DNA from 3 places in the Microbispora sp. NPDC046973 genome. Region 2 is predicted to be linked to each of the others. Evidence: predicted binding sites of a transcription regulator. Region 2 holds the regulator's gene; each other region holds the start of a gene.
What was found. Region 2 encodes LexA, which represses DNA repair genes until DNA is damaged. Its sites were predicted from a motif close to TCGAACANNTGTTCGA; they were not measured.
Positions count from the first base shown of each region.

Region 1: a site for LexA is predicted at 592-607, ahead of ABZ860_RS05650 (SAV_6107 family HEPN domain-containing protein). Genes of this name have one in related genera too.
Region 3: a site for LexA is predicted at 4,294-4,309, ahead of ruvC (crossover junction endodeoxyribonuclease RuvC). Genes of this name have one in related genera too.

Region 1 covers NZ_JBEYWQ010000002.1:339,146-348,486, reverse strand. The annotation lists gene ABZ860_RS05655 (L,D-transpeptidase family protein) at 1-468, shown strand, start outside; gene ABZ860_RS05650 (SAV_6107 family HEPN domain-containing protein) at 876-1,313, shown strand; gene ABZ860_RS05645 (arginine deiminase) at 1,467-2,711, opposite strand; gene ABZ860_RS05640 (transcriptional regulator) at 2,839-3,333, opposite strand; gene pyrR (bifunctional pyr operon transcriptional regulator/uracil phosphoribosyltransferase PyrR) at 3,869-4,426, shown strand; gene ABZ860_RS05630 (aspartate carbamoyltransferase catalytic subunit) at 4,423-5,358, shown strand; gene ABZ860_RS05625 (dihydroorotase) at 5,385-6,686, shown strand; gene carA (glutamine-hydrolyzing carbamoyl-phosphate synthase small subunit) at 6,683-7,798, shown strand; gene carB (carbamoyl-phosphate synthase large subunit) at 7,791-9,341, shown strand, end outside.
Region 2 covers NZ_JBEYWQ010000008.1:168,841-178,181, forward strand. The annotation lists gene ABZ860_RS17860 (alpha/beta hydrolase) at 1-40, shown strand, start outside; gene ABZ860_RS17865 (NAD(P)H-binding protein) at 113-616, opposite strand; gene ABZ860_RS17870 (helix-turn-helix domain-containing protein) at 604-828, shown strand; gene ABZ860_RS17875 (VOC family protein) at 1,085-1,438, shown strand; gene ABZ860_RS17880 (vitamin B12-dependent ribonucleotide reductase) at 1,662-4,568, opposite strand; gene nrdR (transcriptional regulator NrdR) at 4,689-5,153, opposite strand; gene lexA (transcriptional repressor LexA) at 5,585-6,301, shown strand; gene ABZ860_RS17895 (cellulase family glycosylhydrolase) at 6,391-8,034, opposite strand; gene leuS (leucine--tRNA ligase) at 8,215-9,341, opposite strand, start outside.
Region 3 covers NZ_JBEYWQ010000005.1:326,825-336,165, reverse strand. The annotation lists gene secD (protein translocase subunit SecD) at 1-1,166, opposite strand, end outside; gene yajC (preprotein translocase subunit YajC) at 1,256-1,612, opposite strand; gene ruvB (Holliday junction branch migration DNA helicase RuvB) at 1,855-2,904, opposite strand; gene ruvA (Holliday junction branch migration protein RuvA) at 3,018-3,638, opposite strand; gene ruvC (crossover junction endodeoxyribonuclease RuvC) at 3,635-4,237, opposite strand; gene ABZ860_RS13765 (GNAT family N-acetyltransferase) at 4,348-5,520, opposite strand; gene ABZ860_RS13760 (YebC/PmpR family DNA-binding transcriptional regulator) at 5,663-6,415, opposite strand; gene pdxT (pyridoxal 5'-phosphate synthase glutaminase subunit PdxT) at 6,419-7,009, opposite strand; gene ABZ860_RS13750 (MarR family transcriptional regulator) at 7,136-7,561, opposite strand; gene ABZ860_RS13745 (alkaline phosphatase D family protein) at 7,649-9,337, opposite strand.

The sequences.
Region 1 (9,341 bases), on a different contig from region 2:
GTCGCCGCCCGCACCTGGAGGGCGCTGGAGAACCCCCGGGCGCCCAAGGTCCTGGTGCCCAGGGGCAAGGCGACCCGCGTCGAGGTGAACCTGACCAAGCAGGTGATGGTTCTGTACCGGGGTGGCGCGCCGGTGCTGATCAGTCACATCTCCAGCGGCAGCGGCATTCCCTACACCGAGTACGCCACCTGGAACGGCAAGCGGCAGCGGTTCTCCGGCAGCGCCCGCACGCCGACCGGCGACTACAAGACCACCTGGCGGGCCAAGGGCTGGCACCGGTCCTACCTCGGGCAGCTCTACAACCCCATCTTCTTCAACGGTGGCATCGCGCTCCACGGCGCGCTGTCGGTGCCGCTCTACCCGGCGTCGCACGGCTGCGTGCGGCTGCCCATGAACGTGGCCGAGATCCTGCCGGGCATGCTCGGCAAGGGCGTTCCGGTGCACGTCAGGGGCGCCTTCAGGCGCTGATTCCATCCCCGGAGGGGCCCCGCGCGAGGTGGTCGCGCGGGGCCCCTTTCGTCGTCTCACCCTGCGCGTTTCGAACGCGGTCCTCGAACACGTATTCGTTGACAGCCTTGACAGGGGACATGATCGAATCTATGTTCGATGGAGTGGGCGTGGGACTCGCGGCTCGCGCCCACCCCGTTGGATTCGTGCCTTCGTCGTCGGCGGAGACGGATGCGGCACGGCCCGCGGCGTGGGCCGGACGGGGAGAGGGGAAGCTCCTCGTCCGGCCGCCCACGGGAGCCTGAGAAAGCGTCGGGCGATCTCGAGCGGTTCACGGGATCTCCCGGCCGGCGAAATTGTCGGTGCGATCTGCGACTGTGAAGTCACCGGCGACCTTCGCCGGAGTGCCACGACTCAAGGAGGCGGGCATGACTGAGGAGAACGACGAGCAGAAGAGCGGGCCCCGGCTCTCGCAGGCGGTTCTGGCACACCTCGCGGACGCCAGGGCATGCCTCGCGGACGCCACCGTCGGGCCCACCCCCGCGGACCGCTACGTGTCGGCCCACCTGGCGGCCCTCCGTGCGGCCGCCGGGATCCTCGCGGCCCGTCCGCGGCCGATGGACGGCCGCAGGCGGCGGCTGCGCAGCGCCTGGGAGCTGCTGCCGGAAGCGGAGCCCAAGCTCGCGGACTGGGCGGCCTACTTCGCGGTGAGCGCGACCAAGCGTGCGGCTGCCGAGGCCGGAATGGTCCGAGCCGTCACGCAGAACGACGCAGAGGAGATCATAGCGGAGGCGGACAGGTTCGTCGGCGAGGTCGAGTCGATCCTCGGCCTGCCCGGCCGCCCCACCCTGCCCATGGCCGGCTGACCTGCCTCCTCCGCCCATGGCCGGGTGGTCTGCGTATCCGCTCATGGCCGGGTGGTCTGCGTCTCCGTCCAGGGCCCCGGCTCGCCCGTCCGGCACGGCGGGGGCGTTCCTTTCCTCAGCCGATCCCGCGCAGGGCCCTCGCGACCGGGGTGATCAGACGTCGTCGCGCTCCAGCGGGCAGCTCATGCACCGCGGCCCGCCGCGTCCCCGGCCGAGCTCGCTGCCCCGGATCGTGATGACCTCGATGCCGTGCCTGCGCAGGTGGTTGTTGGTCGTGGTGTTGCGCTCGTAGGCCACGACCACGCCGGGTTCCAGCGCCAGCACGTTGCAGCCGTCGTCCCACTGCTCGCGCTCGGCCGCGTGCACGTCCTGCGTCGGCGTGAGGACCTTGATGTCGTCGAGGCCGAGGGCCCGCGCGATCGCCTTGTGCATGTCCTCCGGCGGGTGGTCGGTGACTTTCAGCTCCTTGTCGGTGTCGCCCGGCTCCACCGTGTACGACGGCAGCATGCCGAGCCCGGCGTACTTGGTGAACACGCCCACGTCGACGTTGGTCATCACGGTGTCGAGGTGCATGAACGCACGGGTCTTGGGCAGGTCGAGCGCCACGATGCGGGTCGCCGACCCCGCCCGGAACAGGTTGGTCGCCAGCATCTCCACGGCCTGTGGCTGGGTGCGCTCGCTCACCCCGACGAGCACGACGCCGTCGCCGAGGACCAGGACGTCGCCGCCCTCGATGGTGGCCGGGGCCATGCGCACGCCCTCGTACCAGACGTTGAACCCGCCGCCGCCGGGGTTGCCGTATCCGGCGGCGAACAGCGGGTGCCACCGGTAGACCGCCTCGTAGTTGACGGTCTCCCGCCTGCGCGCCTTCTTGCGCATCGCGTTGATCGACACCCCGTCGTACACCCAGCACGAGGTGTCGCGGGCGAACAGGTGGTTGGGCAGCGGCGGGAGGACGAAGTCGTCCATGCCGAGCGTGTGGAAGGCGATGGAGCCGGGGTCGCAGCCCAGTTCCATGATCTCGCGTTTGGTGATCCCGCCGGTCAGCAGCGGAGCGAGGGTGTCCGCGTCGAGGGAGTCGAGCGTGTTGCGGATCGCGTCGGCGGCCAGCGGGCCGAACCAGTGCTCGTCGACGCTGCCGTCGAGGATGTGCTTGCGCGCGTCGGGGATCTCGATCACCTCCCGCAGGAGGTCGCCGAGGTGGTGCACTTCGACGCCCCGCCCGGCGAGCACCTCGCACCACTCCCGGTGCTCCTCCAGCGCGCGGTGCACCCACAGCACGTCGTCGAACAGCAGGCCGTCCTTGTTGCCCGGGGTGAGCCGCTTGAGCGCGAGTTCGGGTATGTCGACCAGGACGCGGCGAAGCCTGCCCACCTCGGAGCCCACGTAAAACGTCATGTCCTGCCTATCCCCGCCTGGCGGGAATCACTCGTACCGGCGGCTCCCCGTTGCGGAGGCGCCGCCCGTGACTACGCCGGAGTGGGCGGACAGCGTCACGGGGAGCCGCGTACGGACAGGCGGGAGGTCAGAAGGACTCGACGGCGCGGCGGGCCTCCGCGTCGAGCACGCCCCAGTGGATGAACTCCTCGGTCAGCTCGACCGGCGACTTGTCGTAGATGACCGCGAGCGAGCGCAGGTCCTCCTGCCGGATGGACAGCACCTTGCCGTTGTAGTCGCCCCGCTGGCTCTGAATGGTGGCGGCGTAACGGGCGAGCGGGCCGGCCTTGTCCTTCGGCAACTGCGACAGCCGCTCCAGGTCGATGACCAGCTTGGGAGCGGGCGCAAGCGGGCTGGGGGCGGCTCCGCCCGGAAGAAGCTCCGACACCGGCACTCCGTAGAAATCCGCGAGCTCGGCAAGCTTCTGCACGGTCACCGCGCGGTCGCCCCGCTCGTAGGAGCCCACGACGACGGCCTTCCACCGTCCGCGGGACTTCTCTTCCACACCGTGCAGGGACAGCCCCTGCTGGGTCCGGATGGCGCGCAGGCGCGCGCCCAGCGACTTGGCGTAGTCAGACGGCATTGTGTGGCCCCCGGCTTTCTATGTCTCTTCTCACTTGATTGTGCGTCCTTGTCCCAAGCGTTCCGAACACCGGGGCTGGTGCCCGTGACCGGCACCTTCGGTGACCGCTGCGTCGGGTTTTACCCAGGAAGGTCGCGTGTTGTGGTTACGGACAGTGACGGTAAAGCCGACACTCCCAAAGGTCAAGCTGATTGGAAAAAAGAGCGTCAAACAGTGCTCTCACCGAAATCACCGACACCCGGTGCGATGCGGCTTCCGATCCCCGGCACGTCCCTCGCCCGTCCCCCCGGAACGTCCCCTCAACGTCCCCTCAACGTCCCCTCGACGTCCTCGGACCGTCCTCTCGGCGTCACGGAAGGTTTCCAAGGTCACCTGGCAGGTCCCCGGCACCTCCTCGTCACGCCGAGGGCGAACACCCTTGCGAGGGGCATCACCCCTGGCGGGAGGGGGGTTCGCAGACGGTCCTGATACTCTAAGCAGAACCGACACCCTTTTAAGACCCGTCCTGTGAGGCGGGAAAGGCGGTGACTTTTTCATGTCTGATGCCCGAAATCAGGCCCGCGCCGTCCTGGAGGGGCCCGACATCCACCGGGCGCTCACCCGGATCGCGCACGAGATCCTCGAACGCACCAGGGGTGCGGAGAGCGTCGTCCTGCTCGGCATCCCCACCCGCGGCGCCACCCTGGCACACCGGATCGCCGGGCGCATCGCGCAGTTCGAGGGAGTCAAGGTCCCCGTCGGCGCCATCGACGTCACGATGTACCGCGACGACCTGCGCCTGCGGCCCGCGCGCCCGCTCGGCCGCACCGAACTGCCCCCGGACGGCGTGGACGGCAGGACCGTCGTCCTCGTGGACGACGTCCTCTACTCCGGCCGCACCGTGCGCGCCGCGCTCGACGCGCTGAACGACGTGGGCAGGCCCAGGGCCGTGCAGCTCGCCACGCTCGTCGACCGGGGCCACAGGGAGCTGCCGATCCGCGCCGACTACGTCGGCAAGAACCTGCCGACCTCCAAGAGCGAGAAGGTCAAGGTCTTCCTGGAGGAGACGGACGGGCGCGACGCGGTCGTGCTCATCAAGGAGGACGACCGATGAAGCAGCACCTGATCTCGACCGGCGACCTCACCCGCGACGACGCGCTCCTCATCCTCGACACGGCCGAGGAGCTGGCGCGGGTCTCGCAGCGGTCCATCAAGAAGCTGCCGACGCTGCGCGGCCGCACGGTGGTGAACCTCTTCTTCGAGGACTCCACCCGGACCCGCATCTCCTTCGAAGCCGCGGCCAAGCGCCTGTCGGCCGATGTGATCAACTTCTCGGCCAAGGGGTCGAGCGTGTCCAAGGGCGAGTCGCTGAAGGACACCGCGCTCACTCTGGAGGCCATGGGCGCCGACGCCGTGGTGATCCGGCACAGCGCCTCGGGCGCGCCGCACCGCCTGGCCACCTGGGTGCGCGGCAGCGTGGTCAACGCCGGGGACGGCACCCACGAGCACCCCACCCAGGCGCTGCTCGACGCCTTCAGCATCCGGCGCCGGCTGGGCCGCCTGGAGGGCCTGAAGATCGCCGTCGTGGGCGACGTGCTGCACAGCCGGGTCGCCCGGTCCAACGTGCTGCTGCTGCACACGCTCGGCGCGGAGGTGACGCTGGTCGCGCCGCCGACCCTGCTGCCGGTGGCGGTCGAGACCTGGCCGTGCCAGGTCTCCTACGACCTCGACGCCGTGCTGCCGAAGTCGGACGTCGTGATGATGCTGCGGGTCCAGCTGGAGCGGATGAACGCGGCCTACTTCCCCTCGGCGCGGGAGTACAGCCGCCGCTACGGACTCGACCGCGACCGCTTCGCCCGCCTGCACGACGACGCCATCGTCATGCACCCCGGCCCGATGAACCGTGGCATGGAGATCTCCGCGGAGGTCGCCGACTCGCCGCGCTCGACGATCGTCGAGCAGGTCGCCAACGGCGTGACGGTCCGGATGGCCGTCCTCTACCTGCTGCTCGGCGGTTCCGAGCCCGCGATCGGAGGCGCCGAATGAGCACGTACGACCTTCACGAGGGGACTGTGACCACCATCCTCATCAGGGGCGCCCGGATCCTGGGCGGCGCCCCGAGCGACATCCTGCTGCGCGACGGCGTCGTGGCGGAGACCGGCGCCCTCGCGGGTGCGAAGGCCGACCAGACGGTCGACGCCGACGGGCTGGTCGCCCTGCCCGGCCTTGTGGACCTGCACACCCACCTGCGCGAGCCCGGCCGGGAGGACGCCGAGACGGTCGAGACCGGCACCCAGGCCGCGGCGCGGGGCGGGTACACCGCCGTCCACGCGATGGCCAACACCTCCCCGGTCGCCGACACCGCCGGAGTGGTGGAGCAGGTCTGGCGGCTCGGTCAGGAGTACGGCCACTGCGACGTGCAGCCCGTGGGCGCGGTGACCTCCGGCCTCGAGGGCCGCCAGCTGGCCGAGCTCGGCGCGATGGCCGACTCCGCGGCCCGCGTGCGGGTCTTCTCCGACGACGGCAAGTGCGTGTCCGACGCCGTGCTGATGCGCCGGGCGCTGGAGTACGTCAAGGCGTTCGACGGCGTCGTCGCCCAGCACGCCCAGGAGCCCAGGCTGACCGAGGGCGCCCAGCTCAACGAGGGCGAGGTGTCGGCCAGGCTCGGCCTGACCGGCTGGCCGGCGGTCGCCGAGGAGGCGATCATCGCGCGCGACTGCCTGCTCGCCGCGCACGTCGGCTCCCGGCTGCACGTCTGCCACGTCTCCACCGCGGGCTCCGTCGAGATCATCCGCTGGGCCAAGTCGAAGGGCTGGGACGTGACCGCCGAGGTCACCCCCCACCACCTGCTGCTGACCGACTCCAGCGCGGAGAGGTCGCCGCTCGGGCCGTACAACCCGATCTACAAGGTGAACCCGCCGCTGCGCACCGCCGACGACGTGCGGGCGCTGCGCGAGGCGCTGGCCGACGGCACGATCGACTGCGTGGCCACCGACCACGCGCCCCACCCGGTCGAGGACAAGGAGACCGAGTGGGCCGCCGCGGCCATGGGCATGATCGGCCTGGAGACGGCCCTGTCCGTGGTCCAGGAGGCCATGGTCGAGACCGGGCTGCTCGACTGGGCCGGCGTCGCCGACCGCATGTCCGTGCGGCCGGCCAGGATCGGCCGCCTGGCCGGTCACGGCCGCGCGGTCGAGCCCGGCGCCCCCGGCAACATCACGCTGTACGACCCGTCGGTCCGGCAGCCGGTCGACCCTGCCGCGATGGCGTCGAAGAGCCGTAACACCCCCTACGAGGGGCTGACCCTGCCCGGCCGCGTCGTCGCGACGTTCCTGCGCGGCCGTCCCACCGTTCTCGAAGGGAAGCTCGTATGACAGCCCTGCTCGTGCTCGAGGACGGACGCGTCTTCGAGGGAACGCCGTATGGCGCCGTGGGCGAGACGTTCGGCGAGATGGTCTTCAACACCGGCATGACCGGCTACCAGGAGACGCTCACCGACCCCTCCTACCACCGTCAGATCGTCGCGATGACCGCCCCGCACATCGGCAACACCGGTGTCAACGACGAGGATCCCGAGTCCCGCAGGGTCTGGGTCGCGGGCTACGTGGTGCGCGAGCCGTCCCGGATCCCGTCGAACTGGCGCTCCCGCAGGACCCTCGACGACTACCTGCGCGACCAGGGCGTGGTCGGCATCGCGATGCCCGGCACCCGCGCCCTCACCCGTCACCTGCGCGAGCGCGGCGCGATGCGCGCGGGCATCTTCAGCGAGGGCGGCGAGATCGCCGACCTGGTCGAGCGGGTGCGGCGCTCGCCCGGCATGGAGGGCGCCGACCTGGCCCGCGAGGTCAGCACGGTCGAGCCGTACGTCGTGCCGGCGGCCGGGCGCAAGCGCTTCACCGTCGCCGCGGTCGACCTCGGCATCAAGGCCATGACCCCGCAGCGGATGTCCGAGCGGGGCTGCGAGGTGCACGTGCTGCCCGCGACCGCCAAGGCGGCCGACATCCTCGCCCTCGACCCCGACGGCGTCTTCTTCTCCAACGGCCCCGGCGACCCCGCCGCGGCCGGGTACGCGGTCGAGTCGCTGCGCGAGGTGCTGGACGAGAGCGTGCCGTTCTTCGGCATCTGCTTCGGCAACCAGATCCTCGGCCGGGCGCTCGGCCTCGGCACCTACAAGCTGCGGTACGGCCACCGCGGGGTGAACCAGCCGGTGCAGGACCGCAGGACCGGCAAGGTCGAGATCTCCGCGCACAACCACGGCTTCGCCGTGCGGGCGCCGCTCGACGGGCCCTTCGAGACCCCGTACGGCGCGGCCGAGGTGAGCCACGTCAACCTCAACGACGACTGCGTGGAGGGGCTGCGCCTGCTGGACCGTCCCGCGTTCAGCGTGCAGTACCACCCCGAGGCGGCCGCGGGCCCGCACGACGCCGCCTACCTGTTCGACGAGTTCTGCGAGCTGATGGAGAAGAAGGGGGCCAAGGGTGCCTAAGCGTACGGACATCAGGTCCGTCATGGTGATCGGCTCCGGCCCGATCGTCATCGGACAGGCGTGCGAGTTCGACTACTCCGGCACCCAGGCCTGCCGCGTCCTACGCAGCGAGGGCTTCCGGGTCATCCTGGTCAACAGCAACCCCGCAACGATCATGACGGACCCGGAGTTCGCCGACGCCACCTACGTCGAGCCGATCACGCCGGACATCGTCGAGAAGATCATCGCCAAGGAGCGGCCCGACGCGCTGCTGCCCACGCTGGGCGGCCAGACGGCGCTCAACACCGCCGTGGCACTGCACGAGGCGGGCGTGCTCGACAAGTACGGCGTCGAGCTGATCGGCGCCGACATCGACGCCATCCAGGCGGGGGAGAACCGCGAGCGGTTCAAGGAGATCGTCGCCAAGGTCGCCGCCGAGCACGGCCTCAACGCCGAGTCGGCGCGCAGCGTGATCTGCCACACCATGGACGAGTGCCTGCGCGCGGCCGGCGAGCTGGGCTACCCGCTCGTCGTCCGCCCGAGCTTCACCATGGGCGGCGCGGGCTCCGGCTTCGCCCACGACGAGCAGGAGCTGCGCCGCATCGCCGGCGCCGGCCTCGACGCGTCCCCGACCACCGAGGTGCTCCTTGAGGAGTCCATCCTCGGCTGGAAGGAGTACGAGCTGGAGGTCATGCGGGACCGCAACGACAACGTGGTCATCGTGTGCTCCATCGAGAACATCGACCCGATGGGCGTCCACACCGGCGACAGCGTGACCGTGGCGCCCGCGCTGACGCTGACCGACCGCGAGTACCAGAACATGCGCGACGTCGCGATCGCGGTCATCCGCGAGGTCGGCGTCGACACCGGCGGCTGCAACATCCAGTTCGCGGTCGACCCGGCGACCGGCCGGATGATCGTCATCGAGATGAACCCGCGCGTGTCGCGGTCGTCGGCGCTGGCGTCCAAGGCCACCGGCTTCCCGATCGCCAAGATCGCCGCCAAGCTCGCCATCGGCTACAGCCTCGACGAGATCCCCAACGACATCACCAAGGAGACCCCGGCGTCGTTCGAGCCGTCGCTCGACTACATCGTGGTCAAGGTGCCGAGGTTCGCGTTCGAGAAGTTCGCCGGGGCCGACCAGACGCTGACCACGCACATGAAGTCGGTCGGCGAGGCGATGGCCATCGGCCGCTCCTTCCCCGAGGCGCTGCAGAAGGCGCTGCGGTCGCTGGAGAAGAAGGGATCGTCGTTCAGCTGGGCGGGCGAGCCCGGCGACCTGGACGAGCTCCTGGAGGCCTGCCGCAAGCCCCACGACGGGCGGTTGCGCACCATGCAGCAGGCGATCAGGGCGGGCGCGACCCCCGAGCAGGTCCACGAGGCCACCTCGGTGGACCCGTGGTTCGTCGACCAGCTCTTCGCGATCGACGAGGTCGCCCGGTCGATCACCGCGCTCGACCGGCCCACCGTCGAGCTGGCCAAGCGGCACGGCTTCAGCGACGCGCAGATCGCCGAGATCCTGGGCGTGCCGGAGCCCGAGGTGCGGGCCAAGCGCCACGAGTTC
Region 2 (9,341 bases):
CATCGTGGCGGGTCTGGACCGCATGGCCGCGACGGTCTGAAGAACACGAAGGGGGCCGGCACACGCACCGGCCCCCTCGCGTCCCGGGTGAGATCAGCCGGACCTGTTGAGGTCACCGAGGACCCCGAGGGTCCGGCTGATCTGCTCCTGGGACCCGAACGGCACAGCGATGAAACTCCGTCGCGCCGTCGTCCAGCACGACCGGCGGCGGGGCCAGAACCAGCCAGTCGATCGCCGTGTCCGCGGCGCGCAACACGTCGAGTTGCGCCACATGCCCCAGGGAGAACTCCCGGTGCTCCACCGGGAAGCCGGGAGCGTCCTGGAGCATCATCCCGGGTGCGGTCTCGAGCGTGGTCCCGATGCCGAGCAGCACCAGCCGGCCGACTCCGGCACGCCCGAGACCGTCGACCAGGGCGTGCGCCGCCTCAGTGAAGAACTCCCGCGAGGGGACGTCGAGCCGGACGGCGACGTCGACCGCCGCGTCGTGCCGTGCGGCGGCCGCCGCGACGCTGTCCGCCCGGGTCACGTCTCCGGCGACCACGCTCACGCCCTCACTCGCCAGATCCCGATGCCTGTCCGGCTGCCGTACGACGGCCGGCCGGCGTGCGACAGACACTCGATCCCGACATGTTCGCGCACTGCCATGCCTCGGAAAGCCCACTGATCCGGATCGGCGACAAATGGACGGGACGGATTATCCGTTGCCTGGAGTCCCGTCCCCGGCGCTTCTCCGAATTGCAGATCCCGTTGCGCGGCATCACTCCGAAAGTGCTCACGGAAACGCTCCGGGCGATGGAGCGTGACGGCCTGGTGGAGCGCACGGCCTAACGCCGGAATGCCTCCCCGCGTCGACTACGAACTGACGCCGCTCGGCCATTCCCTGCGCGAGCCCATGGCGGCCTCCTGCGCCTGGTCACGGACACACCTGCCGGAAGTCCTCGAGGCGCGCGACGCGTATGAACTCGCGGAAGACCGGTCCGGCCGGGAAAGACATCACGGGTTCTCCCGAGATCGAGATGAAATTCGCCGAGCGGCGATGCCGTAGCGCCGGCCCGCCCGATTCCCGGCCTGGCAGGATGGCGCTATGGAACGTGTGCTTGGAATAGGTGGATATTTCCTGCGGGCCGCCGACCCGGTGGCCCTGGGCGCCTGGTATCGCGAATGCCTCGGCCTGGACGCCGACGAGAACGGCCTGTGGCGTCAGGAAGCCGGCCCGACGGTGTTCGCGACGTTCGAGTCCGATACCGACTACTTCGGGTCCCGCACCCAGCAGGCCATGCTCAACTTCCGGGTCCGCGACCTGGACGCGATGCTCGCGCAATTACGCGCCAAGGGAGCGGACGTGGCCGAACAGACGCAGGACATGGAGGGTGTCGGCCGATTCGGCTGGGTCACCGATCCCGAAGGCAATCGAGTCGAGCTGTGGCAGCCCGCCTGACCTCAGCCGCCCGCCACCGGCCCTCGTCCGGTCGAAGCTCCAGGTGACAGCACCGAGCGCCTGGCCTCCCAGGAAGCCAGGCGCTCGCCGTGTCAGCCGTCGTACGGACGACCGTGACGGTGGTCTCCTCCGGGCCACGGCCCGGAGGAGACCACCTTTGTTCATCTATCCGCGCCTCGTCTGAGCGCTTGCCCGGCTATCGCGTTCCGCTTTTCGCCCGTTTTCAGCTGCAGCCGCTGGTGCTGCCGCAGCCCTCGCAGACGTAGCAGCTGCCGGCCGGGCGCATCTTGGTGCCGCAGGTCATGCACAGCGGCGCGTCGGCCGTACGGCCCTGGTGGCTCTCCAGCGAGGCGCCGACCCGGCGCGGCTCCGGCACCGCCACCGGCGCGACCTGCCCGTTGGACGGGCCCTCGGCGGGCTTGGCCTCGATGGACGACGCCTTCTCGATGGGCGCGGACTGCCCGCTCTCGATGGGCGCAGACTGCGCCAGGGCGGCGGTGTCCACGTCCTGGAGCGCGGCCGGGTCCTCGCCGCGCTGCTGCGCGGCCCGCTCGGAGGCGGAGAAGATGCCCAGGGCGGCCCGGTCCTCGTACGGCAGGTAGTCGAGCGCGAGCCGCCGGAAGATGTAGTCCATCACCGACTGCGCCATCCGGACGTCGGGGTCGTCGGTCATGCCCGCCGGCTCGAAGCGCATGTTGACGAACTTCTGTACATACGTGTCGAGCGGCACGCCGTACTGGAGGCCGATCGAGATCGCCACGGAGAAGGCGTCCATCACGCCCGCGAGCGTGCTGCCCTGCTTGGACATCTTGAGGAAGACCTCGCCCAGGCCGTCGTCGGGGTAGGACGAGGCGGTCATGTAGCCCTTGGCGCCGCCCACCGTGAAGCGGGTGGTGGTGCTCGGCCGCTGGTTCGGCATCCGCCGCCGGGTCGGCCGCGCGACCTCCACGACCTGGACGATCGGCTCCTTCTCGACGGCTTCCTCGGAGACCTCCTCGGAGGTCTTCTTCGCGACCGACAGCGGCTGCCCGACCTTGCAGTTGTCGCGGTAGACGGCCAGGGCCTTGAGGCCGAGCTTCCAGCCCTCCAGGTAGACCTGCTCGATGTCGTCCACCGTGGCCGACTCGGGCAGGTTCACGGTCTTGGAGATCGCGCCGGACAGGAACGGCTGGACGGCCGCCATCATCCGGACGTGGCCCATCGGAGCGATGGCCCGCTCGCCCATCGCGCAGTCGAACACCTCGTAGTGCTCCGGCCGCAGGCCCGGGGCGTCCACGACGTGGCCGTGCTCGGCGATGTACTCGACGATGGCCTCGACCTGCTCCTCGAGGTAGCCGAGCCGGCGCAGCGCCCGCGGGATCGTCTGGTTGACGATCTGCATCGAGCCGCCGCCGACGAGCTTCTTGAACTTCACCAGCGCCAGGTCCGGCTCGATGCCGGTGGTGTCGCAGTCCATCATCAGGCCGATGGTGCCGGTCGGGGCGAGCAGCGACGCCTGGGCGTTGCGGTAGCCGTTCTTCTCGCCGAGCTTGAGGCACTCCTGCCACTGCCGGGTGGCCTCGGCGTGCAGGGCCTTGTCCATGTCGTCGAGCGTGCGCAGGTCGTCGTTGGCCGCGGCGTGCTTGCGCATGACCCGCTTGTGCGGCTCGGCGTTGCGCTGGTAGCCGTCGTACGGGCCGACGATCCCGGCCAGCTCGGCCGAGCGGCGGTAGGACACGGCGGTCATGAGCGAGGTGATCGCCCCGGCGATGGCGCGGCCGCCGTCGGAGTCGTACGCGTGGCCGGTCGCCATCAGCAGCGCGCCCAGGTTGGCGTAGCCGATGCCGAGCTGGCGGTACGCCCGGGTGGTCTCGGCGATCTTCTGCGTCGGGAAGTCAGCGAAGGTGATCGAGATGTCCATGGCGGTGATGATCAGCTCGGTGATCTTCACGAAGGTCGCGACGTCGAAGGAGTCGTCGTCGCGCAGGAACTTCAGCAGGTTGATCGACGCGAGGTTGCACGAGGAGTTGTCCAGGTGGACGTACTCCGAGCAGGGGTTGCTGGCCGTGATGCGCCCGGTCTCGGGGCAGGTGTGCCAGTCGTTGATCGTGTCGTCGTACTGCACGCCGGGGTCGGCGCACTCCCAGGCGGCCTGGGCCATCTTGCGGAACAGCGACCGGGCCTCGACCTCCTCGATGACCTCGCCGGTCAGCCGGGCCCGCAGGCCGAACGAGCCGCCGGCCTCGACGGCCCGCATGAACTCGTCGGAGACCCGCACGGAGTTGTTGGCGTTCTGGTACTGGACGGACACGATGTCCTTGCCGCCGAGGTCCATGTCGAACCCGGCGTCGCGCAGCGCGCGGATCTTGTCCTCCTCGCGCGCCTTGGTCTCGATGAACTCCTCGATGTCGGGGTGGTCCACGTCGAGGACGACCATCTTGGCCGCCCGGCGGGTGGCGCCGCCCGACTTGATGGTGCCGGCGGAGGCGTCGGCGCCGCGCATGAAGGAGACCGGGCCGCTGGCCGTGCCGCCGCTGGACAGCAGTTCCTTGGACGAGCGGATGCGGGAGAGGTTGACCCCGGAGCCGGAGCCGCCCTTGAAGATCACGCCCTCTTCCTTGTACCAGTCGAGGATCGACTCCATCGTGTCGTCCACGGCCAGGATGAAGCAGGCGCTCACCTGCTGGGGCGAGCGGGTCCCGACGTTGAACCACACCGGGGAGTTGAAGCTGAAGATCTGGTGGATCAGCGCGTGCTTGAGCTCGTGGTCGAAGATCTCCGCGTCCTCCTCGGATGCGAAGTAGCCGTTCTCGACGCCGGTCCTGGTGTAGACGCCCACGACCCGGTCGACGAGCTGCTTGAGGCTCGACTCGCGCTGCGGGGTGCCCACCGCCCCGCGGAAGTACTTGGTGGTGACGATGTTGGCCGCGTTGACCGACCAGAAGTCGGGGAACTCCACGCCGTGCTGCTCGAAGTTGACCGAGCCGTCTCGCCAGTTCGTCATCACGACGTCGCGCCGCTCCCAGCGGACCTCGTCGTACGGGTGGACACCGGGGGTGGTGAAGACGCGCTTCATCTTCAGGCCCTTGCGCGGGCGCTTACCCGGCCTGCCCCCCACGCCCGATACGGTGCCGCTCACGGTCTCCGTCATGACTTCCCCCTCCCAGGGCCCGGTGGAGCCCCTCTTTCGGACCACGCTCGTTACAACCTCATCGTCGCGCCGCGCCGTCGCGCGCCGCCGCCCGCCTCGTCCCGGCCCCCCGGAAGGCGCCTACTCCTCACCCTCCGGGCCGTGGGCCGCGCGCAGCCGCTCGATCTCCGCCTCGAAGTCCGCCAGCGTCTCGAAGCTGCGGTAGACCGACGCGAAGCGCAGGTAGGCCACCTCGTCGAGGTCGCGGAGCGGGCCCAGGATGGCCAGGCCCACCTCGTGTGAGGCGATCTCGGCCGCGCCGGTGCCCCGGATGCTCTCCTCGACGCGCTGCCCGAGCTGGGCGAGGGAGTCCTCGCCGACCGGGCGTCCCTGGCAGGCCCGCCGCACGCCGGCGATGACCTTCTCCCGGGAGAACGGCTCGGTGACCCCGCTGCGCTTGCTCACCATCAGCAGCACGGTCTCCTGGGTGGTGAACCTGCGCCCGCACTCGGGGCAGGTGCGCCGGCGGCGGATCGCCGCCCCGTCTTCGGCCGCACGGCTGTCCACGACCCGGGTGTCCGGATGGCGACAGAACGGACAGTGCACTTCATCGCCTCCCTGAACGCACATCCCGAACACAAGGTGTGGTGAACTTACACCGGTGTGACTACTAGATGTTGTGGTCCAACCGTAGAAGTGCCCGACCTTGAACGCAAGTCGAACCGGCCTTGGGCGAGGAAGTGCCTGTTCGGCGCGCGTGTCGCGCCTCCGGTCACGACGGCATCACCTGCCCCAGCCGTTGGCCAATACGCCCTTTACGCGCCTTTCCCTGCCGATTTCCGCAGGGCTTCTGACCTGGGCGTACAGCCACCAGAGAAGATCGGGTAAATCGAACACGGGATCGATCGAACTCCCGTACGATGAGGTGGACGGCGAGATCGGCGATTTCGCTGGATATCGAACAATTGTTTGACGGTGATCTTGAATCGCGGTACGGTCGCTCTGTGCGACATGAGGAACACGGATTGAGAGGTGGCATCGTGAGTGACCGAAGTGAGCAAGCGGATGGCGTCAGCGACCTCGCGGTTCGCAGGCGCGACTCGCTTGGCCTCACCCCCAGGCAGCGGAAGATCCTCGAGGTGATCCGCGACTCGGTCCAGCAGCGCGGTTATCCGCCGTCCATGCGGGAAATCGGGGAAGCGGTCCAGCTGACCAGCACCTCCAGCGTGTCGCACCAGCTCACGGCGCTCCAGCGTAAGGGCTACCTCCGGCGTGATCCGCATCGGCCCCGGGCACTGGAGGTCCGGCTGCCGGGCGAGCCGGTGCTGTGGGTGGACCCGGACGCCACATCCGAGGAGGAGTCCGGATTCAACCGGCCCACCGCGGCCTACGTGCCGCTGGTCGGCCGCATCGCGGCCGGTGGCCCCATCCTCGCCGAGCAGAGCATCGAGGACGTGTTCGCGCTGCCCAAGCAGCTCGTGGGCGAGGGCACGCTGTTCCTGCTCCAGGTCTCCGGCGACTCGATGATCGAGGCCGCCATCGCCGACGGCGACTGGGTCGTGGTGCGGCAGCAGCCGGTCGCCGACAACGGCGACATCGTGGCCGCCATGATCGACGGCGAGGCCACCGTGAAGACGTTCAAGCGCAAGGACGGGCACGTGTGGCTGGTGCCGCACAACCCCAACTACGAGCCGATCCCCGGTGACGAGGCCACCGTGCTCGGCAAGGTCACGGCCGTCCTGCGCAAGCTGTAGCGCGGCCCGCCGGTTCCGGACGCCGCACAGGGACAAGCCCGGCGCTCACGAGAGCGCCGGGCTTGTGCTGTGCCGTGTCCGGTCAGCCGTCAGGAGGCGGTGCAGCTCACGGGCGAAGGAACGCCGTTGGTGCCCGACCAGCTGCCGTTGAAGCCGAACGTCGTCGAGGCCCCGGCGCCCAGCGCGCCGTTGTAGGACAGGTTCGTCACCGTGATGTTGGACCCGCTCGCGCTGAGCGTGCCGCTCCAGAGCTGGCTGATGCTCTGACCGTTCGGGAAGGCCCACTTCACGGTCCAGCCCGAGATGGCCGAGGACCCCGCCTTCACCGTGACCTCGCCCTGGAAACCACCGGGATACTGATTGGCGATCTTGTACGTGGCCGTGCAGGTCTTCCCGCCCGGCGACGAGGGAGACGCGGACGGCGACGCGGAGGGAGACACGGAGGGAGACGCCGACGGCGAGACCGACGGGGACACGCTCGGCGAGGCCGAGGGCGACACCGGCGGCGTCGGGTTGCCGCCTGTCGGCGGGATCAGGTAGGGCGAGATGATGCTCTGCTTGGCCTGGTCGACCGTCGCCCAGTCGTCCTTCAGGATGCCGCCCGTGTCACCCGAGTTGGGGTTCCACGACCAGTAGGTGAACGACATGCCGTTCACCCCGCTGCCCATGTACTTCATGAGCTCCTGGAGCCAGATCTTGTCGGTGTTGCTGGCCAGTGTGGTGCCGAACTCGCCCACCATGATCGGCGCGATGTTCTGCTTGTACAGGTAGCCCCAGTACTTGTCCCAGATGGCCGGCATGTTGGCCGGGTAGGACGGGTCGTCGAACCACGCCTGGTGGTAGACCGACGTGGCGTACTCGTGCGGCGAGTAGACCAGCCGGTTGGCCACGTTCAGCCGCACCGGGTACTGCCCGGCCTTGGTGAGGTTGCCGCCCCACCAGCCGCAGTCCTCGTCGTTGCTGGTGTCGTTGTCCCAGACGTTGGACAGGCCGCCGCTCGGGCAGCTCACGCCCTCGACGAAGATCAGCCAGTTGGGCTGCACGGAGAGGATCGCGTTGCCCGCGCGCTCGGCCGCCAGACGCCAGTCGCGGGACTCGTCGCCGCAGCCCCAGCAGGAGCCGGTCGCGTTCGGGTTGGTCCCGTCGGCGTGCGGCTCGTTGTGCAGGTCGGCCCCGATGACGGTGGTGTTGCCGGCGTAGTGCTGGGCCAGTGACTTCCAGTCGCTGATCCAGGTGGACTCGGGGACGCCCGAGGTGTACCACAGGGCCGTCTGGCCCGCGCTGGTCGGGCGGTGCCGGTCGAGGATGATCCGCATGCCCTTCTGGCCGGCGTAGTCCACGACCTTGTCGAGGATCTGCAGCGGGGACAGGCCGATCAGGTCGGGGTTGGAGTAGGTGTTGACGCTCGTCGCCTGCGCGCCCGGCTTCAGCGCGTCGTCGGAGAACGGCACCCGGATGGTGTTGTAGCCGAGGCTCGCCATGAGGTCGAGCTGGCTCTTCCACGGGTTGTTCGCCCACAACCCGTGGAAGGTCTTGTTGTCGGTCTCCATGCCGAACCAGTTGATGCCGGTCAGCCGGACCGTGGCGCCGGTGCTGTCGACGATCTTGTTGCCGCTGGTGTGCAAGTAGCCGGTGCCCGTGCCGGCGGCGTTCGCCGGCGACCCGGTGACGACGAGAACGGTCGCCGCCATCGCGGCGGCTGTCGCCAGCCCGCCGAGAATTCGTCTGAACAAGACGTGCCTCCCACGCGGGGCGCACGCCGACGGCGAGCCATACGGTCAGGCGCGCACCCCAGACCACCGCCGGAGCGGTGGTGGTCGCGGCATGCCCTGACCGCACGCCTACATCGATATGACTAGTTTGTGGCTCGGGCGTAATTTTGTCCGGTAGGCCAGCCGATCGTCAACGTCCCGTCAGGGCACGATGTTGACGAGCTTCGGCGCCCGCACGATCACCTTGCGCGGCTCGCCGTCCAGGTAGGGCCGGACCTTGTCCGACGCCAGGGCCAGGGCCTGCAGGTCGGCCTCGGAGATGTCCGGGGAGACCTCCAGCCGGTCGCGGACCTTGCCCGCCACCTGCACCACGGCCGTGACCGACTCCTGGACCAGCAGCGCCGGGTCGGCCTCGGGCCAGCCGGCCTTGGCGACCGACGGCGCGTGCCCGAGCCGCTCCCAGCCCTCCTCGGCGACGTACGGCGCGATCAGCGACAGCATGATCGCCAGGGTCTCGGCGGCCTCGCGTACGGCCGGGTCGGCCGCGCCGGGCCCGGCGTCGATCGCCCGGCGGGCGGCCGTGGTCAGCTCCATCATGCGGGCCACCGCGACGTTGAAGCGGTAACCCTCGACGAGCTTGGTGACCTCGTCGATGGTCCGGTGGGTGACCTTGCGCAGCTCGACGTCGCCGCCGGAGAAGTCGATCCCCGGGGCGGACGCCGCACCGGCCTCGGCCATGACGCGGAACGCGCGGGCGAGGAACTTCTTCGAATGGGCCGGCGAGAGGTCTGCCCAGTCGATGTCGTCCTCCGGCGGCCCGGCGAAGATCATCGTGAGCCGGACGGCGTCCACGCCGTACGCGTCGATCTGCTCGCCCAGGTCCACACCGTTGCCCAGCGACTTCGACATCGCCTTGCCCCGGTTGATCACCTGGCCCTGGTTGAGCAGGCGCAGGAACGGCTCGGTGAAGCCGACCAGGCCCATGTCGTACAGGACCTTGGTGAAGAACCGCGAGTACAGCAGGTGGAGCACGGCGTGCTCGACGCCGCCGACGTACTGGTCGATCGGACCCCACTTGCGGACCTTCTCGACGTCGAACGGCCCGTCCTCGAAGTGCGGATCGCAGTACCGCAGGAAGTACCACGACGAGTCGACGAAGGTGTCCATCGTGTCGGTGTCCCGCTGGGCGGGGCCGCCGCACTTCGGGCAGGCGACGTTGACCCACTCGGTGGCCGCGGCCAGCGGCGAGACGCCCTTCGGCTGCAGGGCCGCGCCGCGCAGGTCGGGCAGCGTGACCGGGAGCTGGTCGTCCGGCACCGGGACCTCGC
Region 3 (9,341 bases), on a different contig from region 2:
AGCTGGTCCTGGCCGAGGGTCGAGGAGACCGACACGACCGAGCTCTGCTGGAACTTCAGCGGCAGCGCGCCGTACTTGAGCTGGTCGGCCAGCTCGGTGGCGGTCTTCTGGGTGAAGCTGCCGGAGATGCGGGCGCTGCCGCCGGGGATGGCCTCCTCGATCGTCGGAGCGACGATGACGACGCCGTCCAGCACGTTGGCGAGCTGGTTGCGCGGGGCCGGCAGGCTGGTGATGCGCCGGGTGATGTCGGCGAACAGCGTGGCGCCCTTGGACTTGAAGTCGACCTGGACGATCCACTCACCGGTGGTGGGGTCGGTGCCCGCCTGCGCGCCGCTGATCTCGGTGCCCTGCACCGCGGCCTTGTCCAGGATGTAGCGGGCCGAGCCGTCGTCGCTGCAGGCGACGATCTGCTTGTTCGGGTCGTCGATGGCGCCCTGGCCGCGGTTCTTCGCGGTGCAGTCGATCTTGCGGAACTCGGCGAGCAGCGCCGGGTCGATGCCGCTGGTGTCCTGACCGGCCAGTGGGTCGCCCGTGTCCTGCGGAGCGGCCGTCGGCGTGGGGCTGGGAGCGGCCGAGGGCGACGCCTTGGCCCGGTTGGCGCGTGCGGCTCCCGCGCCGGCCCTGTGGTGGTTCGTGGCCCTCGCCGAGGTGCTCGGGTCCGGCGACGGCGCGGTCAGCGCCTTCGACAGGGCACGGCCCGCCGGGGTCGCGTTGCCGTTCGGGGCCGCGCTCTGCCCGGCCGGCGTGGACGCCTTCGACGTGGCCGCGGGCGTCGCCGCCGCCGACCCGCTGGGCGTGGGAGCCGCGGTGGGCACCTGCGCCGGCTGGTTCGTGGCGGCGGCCACCGCGAGGACCTGCCGCATACGCAGTTCGGCGGTGGTCGACACCAGCCGCAGCGCCTCGTCACGGCCCGCGCCCGGGATCTGGATCACGATGTTGTCGTTCGACTTCGCGACCTGGGCGTCGGAGATGCCGGTGCCGTTGACGCGCTGCCGGATGATCGTCACGGCTCGGTCGAGGCTCTCCTGGGACGGCGCCTTCCCGTTCGCCGTGACCGGCGAGAGCGTCACGGTCGTGCCGCCCGCGAGGTCGAGGCCGAACTTGGGGACGAACGCCTTCTGGAGGGCGACCGTCGCGCCCATGACGAGGATGAGCGCAAGGAGCAACAGGAGTGTGCGTCCAGGCTTGCTCTGGCTACTGGTCGGTGGGGCCACTGGAGGTCAGTTCTTTCGTCGAAAGGTTGTGATCAGCCTACTCAGGACTGCTTGGTGCTCGTATCGTCACCGTTCCCCGTGTCGGGAGCGTCCGTCACGGTCTCCTCGGCCTCCCCGTCCGTCACCTCGTCCACGGGAGTGAGCACCCGGCCGATCGCCGCCTTGGTCCAGCGGGTCTCGACGCCGGGGGCCACCTCCAGCACGACGTCGTCGTCCTGCAGGGCGACGACCGTCGCGAACAGTCCTGTCGTGGTCATGACCCGGACGCCCGGGGTGAGGGAGTTCTGCATCTGGATCTGCTCCTGCTGCCGCTTGCGCTGCGGACGGATCAGGAGGAAGTAGAAAACCACTACCAGCAAGATCAGTGGCAGGAACGTCCCAAGCGGGTTGTTACCCACGGGGGCCACCCTTCCGTAACGTGATGAACCGGCCTGACGCCGGAGGTCTTGTGCGCTTCACACGCGGGCCACCGCGACTTCTCGCGTGTGCGGCCAGTCAAGCCACGCAGTGTATGCGAGCACGCTGAAGCCCGGCAACGAACCCACGGCTCGGCGGGCAGGAAAGTTCCCGTTTCATGGGCTTCGCAATCGGTCTGTTACCTCTTTGCCCCGGTTTCCACTTCCAGCCGCCGCGCCGGCGTTCAGGCGTCGTCGAAGAGCGTGGGCACCGCCACCGACCCGACCGCGTCAGGAGGCGGAGTCAGGCCGAGATGCGCCCAGGCGGCGGCGGTGGCGACGCGGCCCCTCGGGGTGCGGGCCAGCAGCCCCTGCCGCACCAGGAAGGGCTCGGCCACGACCTCGACGGTCTCCGGCTCCTCCCCCACGGCCACCGCGAGCGTCGACAGGCCCACCGGGCCGCCGCCGAACTTGCGCAGCAGCGCGTCGAGCACGGCCCGGTCGAGCCGGTCCAGCCCCTCGGCGTCGACCTCGTAGAGGTTGAGCGCCGCCGCCGCGACCTCCCGGGTGATCACGCCCTCCGCCCGGACCTCGGCGAAGTCGCGCACCCGCCGGAGCAGGCGGTTGGCGATGCGGGGCGTGCCGCGCGAGCGCCGGGCGATCTCGTGGGCGCCCTCGTCCGGCAGCTCCACCGACAGCAGCCGCGCCGAGCGCCGCAGCACCTGCTCCAGCTCGGCCACCTCGTAGAAGTCCATGTGGGCGGTGAAGCCGAACCTGTCGCGCAGCGGCGCGGGCAGCAACCCGGCCCTGGTGGTGGCTCCGACCAGCGTGAACGGGGCGATGTCGAGGGGGATCGAGGTGGCGCCGGGGCCCTTGCCGACGACGATGTCCACCCGGAAGTCCTCCATGGCGAGGTAGAGCATCTCCTCCGCCGGGCGGGCCATGCGGTGGATCTCGTCGATGAACAGGACCTCGCCCTCGGTCAGCGTGGACAGGATCGCGGCGAGGTCGCCCGCGCGCTCCAGCGCCGGGCCCGAGGTCATCCGAAGCGGCGCGCCGAGCTCGGAGGCGATGATCATGGCGAGCGTCGTCTTGCCGAGCCCGGGGCCGCCGCTCATCAGGACGTGGTCGGGCGGGCGGTTGCGGCGCAGGGCGCTCTCCAGCACCAGCGACAGCTGCTCGCGCACCCGGCCCTGCCCGATGAACTCGTCCAGGCGCCGGGGGCGCAGCGCGGCCTCGATCGCCCGCTCGTCGCCCTCCGGCTCCGGCGACACGAGATCCCGCTCGAAGCTCACTCGACACCATCCGCTCGGCCTGCCGGGACCCGTCCGCTTCCCGGTGAAACTTTCATGATCCGTCAGCCCGCCGCGCGCCCCGCACGGCGCGCGAGGCCCGGCCCGTCACGAGGTCACCGTACGCTCAGCGCCCGCAGGGCGGACTTGAGCAGCGCGGCCACCTGCGGGGCGCGGCCGGCCGCGACCTCCGCCTCGGCCTCCGCGGTGACCGCCGCGACCGCCTCGTCGGCGTCCCTGGACGAGTAGCCGAGCCCGACCAGTCCCGCGTGGACCTGATCGCGCCACACGGGCGGCGCCGCCGCGCCGTTGATCGCGGCGTCGACGGCCGCCGCCGGGGTGCCGAGCTTGTCCTTGAGTTCGAGCACGATGCGCTGCGCGCCCTTCTGGCCGATGCCGGGCACCATCGTCAGGGCCTTGATGTCGGCGCTCGCCACCGCGACCCGCAGCGCGTTGGGCGCGTGGACCGCGAGCATGGCCAGGGCCAGGCGCGGCCCGACCCCGCTGGCCGTCTGGAGCAGTTCGAAGACCGTGCGCTCGTCGTCGGAGGCGAACCCGTACAGAGTGAGCGATTCCTCGCGGACGACGAGCGAGGTGGACAGCCGGGCGGGTTCGCCGACGCGCAGCCCGGCCAGGGTGCCAGGGGTGCAGTGGACGAGCATCCCGACGCCGCCCACCTCGACCACGGCGCTGTCGGCGCCGATCGCCGCCACCTGCCCCGCAACGGATGCGATCACCGCGTGCTCCCTCCCCGGTCCGGACGCCCGGCCGCGACTTCGCCGGGCCTCCCAGTCCTACCAGAGCCTGCGGGGCCCCCACCCCCGGAACGGGCCCGGGCCAGGGCGTCGGCCAGGCGGTGCTGCACGCCGCCGCGCCAGACGTGGCAGATGGCCAGGGCGAGCGCGTCGGCCGCGTCCGCGGGCTTGGGCATGGCGTCGAGCCGCAGCAGCCGGGTGACCATCGTGCCGACCTGCTTCTTGTCGGCGTTGCCGTTGCCGGTGATGGCGGCCTTGACCTCGCTCGGCGTGTGCAGCGCGACCGGCAGCCCCCGCCGGGCCGCGCAGACGATCGCGACGGCCGACGCCTGTGCCGTCCCCATGACCGTACGGACGTTGTGCTGGGCGAAGACCCGCTCGACGGCGACCGCGTCGGGCCTGATCTCGTCGAGCCAGCGCTCGATCTCCGCCTCGATGACGACCAGCCGGGACCCGATGTCGTCGTCGGTCGGGGTGCGGACCACCCCGACCGACAACAGGCTCAGCGGCGCGCCCGCACGGCCCTCCACGGCGCCGAGACCGCACCGCGTCAGCCCCGGGTCCACGCCCATCACCCGCAGTTGGGGCAACCGCACCGGCACGCCTCCCTGATCCCGGCGGCGCGGCCGCCGCTACGCCGAACATCTGTTCGGCCGGTCACTCTATCGCGATCAGCGGCCGCGCGGGCGCGTCAGAAGTAATCGATCATGTACGCGGCGCAGCCGAACGCGGCGTCCAGCGCGTCGTCGGCGTCGGGAGAGCCGCCGCTCAGCAGACCGGCGCGGCGGAGCGTGGCCGTGGGCACGCCGGCGAACAGCGCGGACATCCCGCCGATCGTGAGCCGCGTCGCGTCCCCGGAAGGCGTCTCGCGCCGCGTCACGGCGCCGGCGCCGCCGTCCACCCGCAGCAGCCACGCGCCCGCGTTGCCCGGGCGCAGGGAGTCGGTCACCTCGATCGGGGTCTCGACGCGTACTCCGGCGGGGAAGCCGCGCCCCTCGACGGCGGCGGGCAGGTCGATCAGCCGGAACATCCACCGGGTCTGGGCGACCTCGTCCTTCGACCGCTCCCGCAGCATCCAGAGCACCGGGTCGGCCGGGTCGACGCAGGCGGTCACCGACGTCGCGACGCTCGAGGCGCTGCCGACCATCGACCACAGGGCCCTGGCCGTCGCCTCCGACCCCGCCAGCAGGTTGTCGACCTCGATGTCCCCGTCGCTCCACCGGTAGACGACGAACCCGTCCTCGGCCAGGTAGCAGAAGTCGTCGTCGTCCTCCAGCCACAGCCGCCAGGTCCGCTCGTCGAAGCACAGCGGCCCGCTCGCGCGGTTGGCGGCGTGCACCCTGCCGATCAGGGCCACGAGCTCGGCCGCGTCGGCGGGGCCCATCCGGCGCAGCTTGACCGCGCCGGCCGCGCCGCCGGGGCCGCCCACCGTGCGCAGCGCCTCGGCGGGCACGGTGATCCGCTGAAGCACGCCGGCGTGCTCGTAGCCCGCGCTCCGGTACACCGGCGTGGTGGCCGGGTAGAGCGCCGAGACCGCGTGGCCGAGCTCCGCGCAGCGCTCGATGGCCGCGTGCGTGAGCGCCCGGCCCACGCCCCTGCCGCGGTCCTCCGGCGCCACCGTCACGCCCGCCACGCCGCCCATCGACAGGGGGCGGCCGTGCCACCACTGGACGTACGGGTTGATCCTGGCCGTGCCGACGAGGCGGGGGCCGTCGAAGGCGCCCAGGTAACGGCCCTCGGGCAGCATCGGGGAGACGAGCTTGCGCCAGGTCTCCGCGCCGCCGCCGGACAGCGGGCCGAAGGCGCGCCTGCGGTTGTCGAGGACGGCGTCCAGGTCGTCGCTCGTGAGATGACGGATTTCCACAACCGGCCAAGCTATGCGGGCCCCGGCGGCCTCTGCCACCCGTTTTCCGCCCCCTCGCCGCCCTGGAGCCGAGGCTCTGTGCCGGCCTGGACCCGAGGTGCTGTGCCGGCTGGGAGCCGAGGGCCGGTGCCCGCCTGCGGCGTCAGGCCTCGACCTTCTCCATGACCTCGTCGCTCACGTCGAAGTTCGCCCAGACGTTCTGCACGTCGTCGCTGTCCTCGAGCGCGTCGATGAGCTTGAAGACCTTGCGGGCGCCCTCCTCGTCGAGGGGGACGTTGAGCGTGGGGACGAAGCTCATCTCGGCCGACTCGTAGTCGATGCCCGCGTCCTGCAGCGCCTTGCGCACGGGGATAAGGTCGGAGGCCTCGCAGACCACCTCGAAGTTCTCGCCGAGGTCGTTGACCTCCTCGGCCCCCGCGTCGAGGACGGCCATGAGCACGTCGTCCTCGGTCAGCGACCCCTTGGGCACGATCACGACGCCCTTGCGGTTGAACATGTACGACACCGAGCCGGGGTCGGCGAGCGAGCCGCCGTTGCGGGTCAGCGCCACACGCACCTCGGACGCCGCGCGGTTGCGGTTGTCGGTGAGGCACTCGATGAGGACCGCGACGCCGCCGGGGGCGTAGCCCTCGTACATGATCGTCTGCCAGTCGGCGCCGCCGGCCTCGAGGCCGCCGCCGCGCTTGCGGGCCCGCTCGATGTTGTCGATCGGGACCGAGTTCTTCCTGGCCTTGGTGATGGCGTCGAACAGCGTGGGGTTGCCGTCCGGGTCGGGCCCGCCGGTCCTGGCCGCGACCTCGATGTTCTTGATGAGCTTGGCGAAAAGCTTGCCGCGCTTGGAGTCCAGCGCCGCCTTCTTGTGCTTCGTCGTCGCCCATTTGGAGTGGCCGGACATCGCCTAGAGCTCCCTCACCATTTCGACAAAATACGAGTGCACCCGCGCGTCACCGGTCAGCTCCGGATGGAAGGACGTCGCGAGCAACGGTCCCTGTCGGACCGCGACGATCCTATCCCCAGCTTCGGTGCGGCCCAGCACTTCCACGTCGGGCCCCACGGACTCGACCCAGGGCGCGCGGATGAAGACGGCCCTGATCGTCGCGCGCCCGGCGAAGTCGAGATCGGCCTCGAACGAGTCGACCTGGCGGCCGAAGGCGTTGCGGCGGACCACCATGTCGATGCCGCCCAGCGTCTCCTGGCCCTCGATGCCGCCCTCGATCCGGTCGGCCAGCATGATCATTCCGGCGCACGAGCCGTAGGCGGGCATGCCCTCCTTGATCCGCAGCCGCAGCGGTTCGAGCAGCTCGAAGGTGGTGGCGAGCTTCCACATCGTGGTCGACTCCCCGCCCGGGACGACCAGCGCGTCCACCGCGGCGAGCTCCTCCTGCCTGCGCACCGGCGTGGCGGTCGCGCCCGACTCCTCCAGAGCGCGGATGTGCTCGCGCACGTCGCCCTGCAGGGCGAGCACGCCGATCTTGGGTGCGGACGTCACGGTTTCCCTTCCTGTGGTGGCCCTGTTCAGCGTATGGCCACGGTCTTGCCCGCCCAAAACGATAAATCAGACACGGCCAGGGAGTGTCTGACAAAGGCCGCCCATCGCGCAGCAGGGCATGTTTTGTCAGACACGACCCAGTTTCGCGAGGGCGGGGAGGGCGCGGGCGATGGCCGAGCGTTCCTCGGGGGTCAGCGCGCCCAGCCGGCCGGACAGGTAGGCGATCCTGGCCTGCCGTACGGCCCGGAGGCGGTCGCGGCCCTCGCCCGTCAGCTCGACGGTGCGCACCCGCGCGTCGGAGGCGTCGCTGCCCCGCGCGACGAGACCGGCCTCTTCCAGACGGTTGACCTGCACGCTCATGGTCGGGAGCTGCACGCCGTGCTCCTCGGCGAGGTCGGTCATCCGGCGCGCGCCGTCCTCCAGGGAGCCGAGCACGGAGTACTGCTGGGCGGTGACCGGCTGCCCGGCCGTCGTACGGCGCAGCAGCATCACGATGTGGCGCAGCTCGCGTGACAGGTTCTCGGCGAGCCGTCCGGTGTCGTCGGTCGTCATAGCAGGTCACCATAACGGTGGCCGGGCCGGGACAGACGAAGCGGGCGGCGTCCCCGGAAAGGGGACGCCGCCCGCCGCAGCGCGCCGTCAGGGGCGCTCGGTCTCCTGCCGAACGGTCGCCTCCACCATGTCCTCGGCCGTCATCTCACTCCGCGCCGCGATCGAGGGGTCGAGCGGGCGCAGGTACGTCTGCTGCACGCCGGGCACCCTGTCCTCGATCACGAACGTCGCCCTGGTGCGCACCTCGGAGCCGGGGGCCGAGACGACGGGCACCACCCTGAAGTCGGCGGTCAGCGCGTCCTTGTCGATCTTGGTGAGGACGTAGCCGCGCTGGTTGTTGTAGAACTTCAGGTGGGGGTTGATCTTCAGGAACGGGTGCGCCGCCGGGTCGGAGTCGGCCCCGTCGCCGGTGGTGCTGATGGAGGTCGCCACCAGCTCGGACCCGACCGTGGGGCCGGTCGGGTCGTCGTAGTCCAGCTTCAGGTCGCCGGCCCAGTGCGCGTGCACGTCTCCCGTGAGCACGACCGGGTTGCGCACGCCGGCGTCGATCCAGCCCTGGGTGACACGCTGCCGCGAGGCGACGTAGCCGTCCCAGGCGTCCTGGCTGGTGATCTTCGCCGGGCCGGCGTTGTTGTCGCGCTGGCCGAAGAAGACCTGCTGGCCGATGACGTCCCAGCGGGCCCGCGACCGGCGGAACCCGTCGAGCAGCCACGCCTCCTGCTCGAAGCCCATGATCGAGCGGGCCGGGTCGACCGCCTCCGGGCAGTCCTTGTAGCCGTCGCCGCAGCCCTGGTCGTCGCGGAACTGCCGGGTGTCGAGCATGTGGAAGTTCGCCATCGCCCCCCACCTGACGCGCCGGTAGAGCTGCATGTCGATGCCGCGCGGCACCGAGGTGCGGCGCAGCGGCATGTTCTCGTAGTAGGCGCGGAAGGCGGCGGCCCTGCGCTCGAGGAAGGTGGGCTGCTCCTCCGGGTGCTCCGGCATCTCGTCGGCCCAGTTGTTGTCCACCTCGTGGTCGTCGAAGACGACCAGCCACGGCGCGCCGGCGTGCGCGGCCTGCAGGTCGGGGTCGGTCTTGTACTGCGCGTGCCGCTGGCGGTAGTTCGCCAGCGTCATCGTCTCCGGCCCCTCGTGGTCGCGCACGTTGCCGCCGGCGGCGACGTAGGTGTTCTTGGTGTACTCGTACTGGTAGTCGCCCAGATGGAGGACCAGGTCCGGGTGGTCCTCGGCGAGGCGGCGGTAGGAGGTGAAGTAGCCGTGCTCGAACTGCGCGCAGGACACGAAGGCCATCGTCAGCGGGCCGCCGAACGACAGCGGGTGCGGCGCGGTCAGGGCCCTGCCGGCCGGTGAGACGTACGGCCCGAGGCGGAAGCGGTACCAGTACTCCCTGCCGGGCTGCAGGTGGTCCACCTCGACGTGGACGCTGTGCCCCCATTCCGGGCTCGCCTCGGCCACGCCCGCCCGCACCACGCGGCGGCAACTCTCGTCGGCGTAGACCTGCCACTGCACGGGGAAGGCCCGCTGCGGCATGCCGCCGAGCCCGTCCTCGGCCAGCGGCTGCGGGGCGAGGCGGGTCCAGATCACGAAGCCGGCGTGGTCGGGGTCTCCCGAGGCCACGCCGAGGGTGAAGGGGTCGGAGCGCAGGTCTCGGGAGGCGAGTTCACCCGCCGCCTCGGGGGTGGGTGCGGGGGCCGCGGAGGCGGCGGCGGGGATCGCGGCGACGGCGCCCGCGGCGAGTCCGGTGACCAGGAAGGAACGACGATCGAGGCCGGGCAATTGG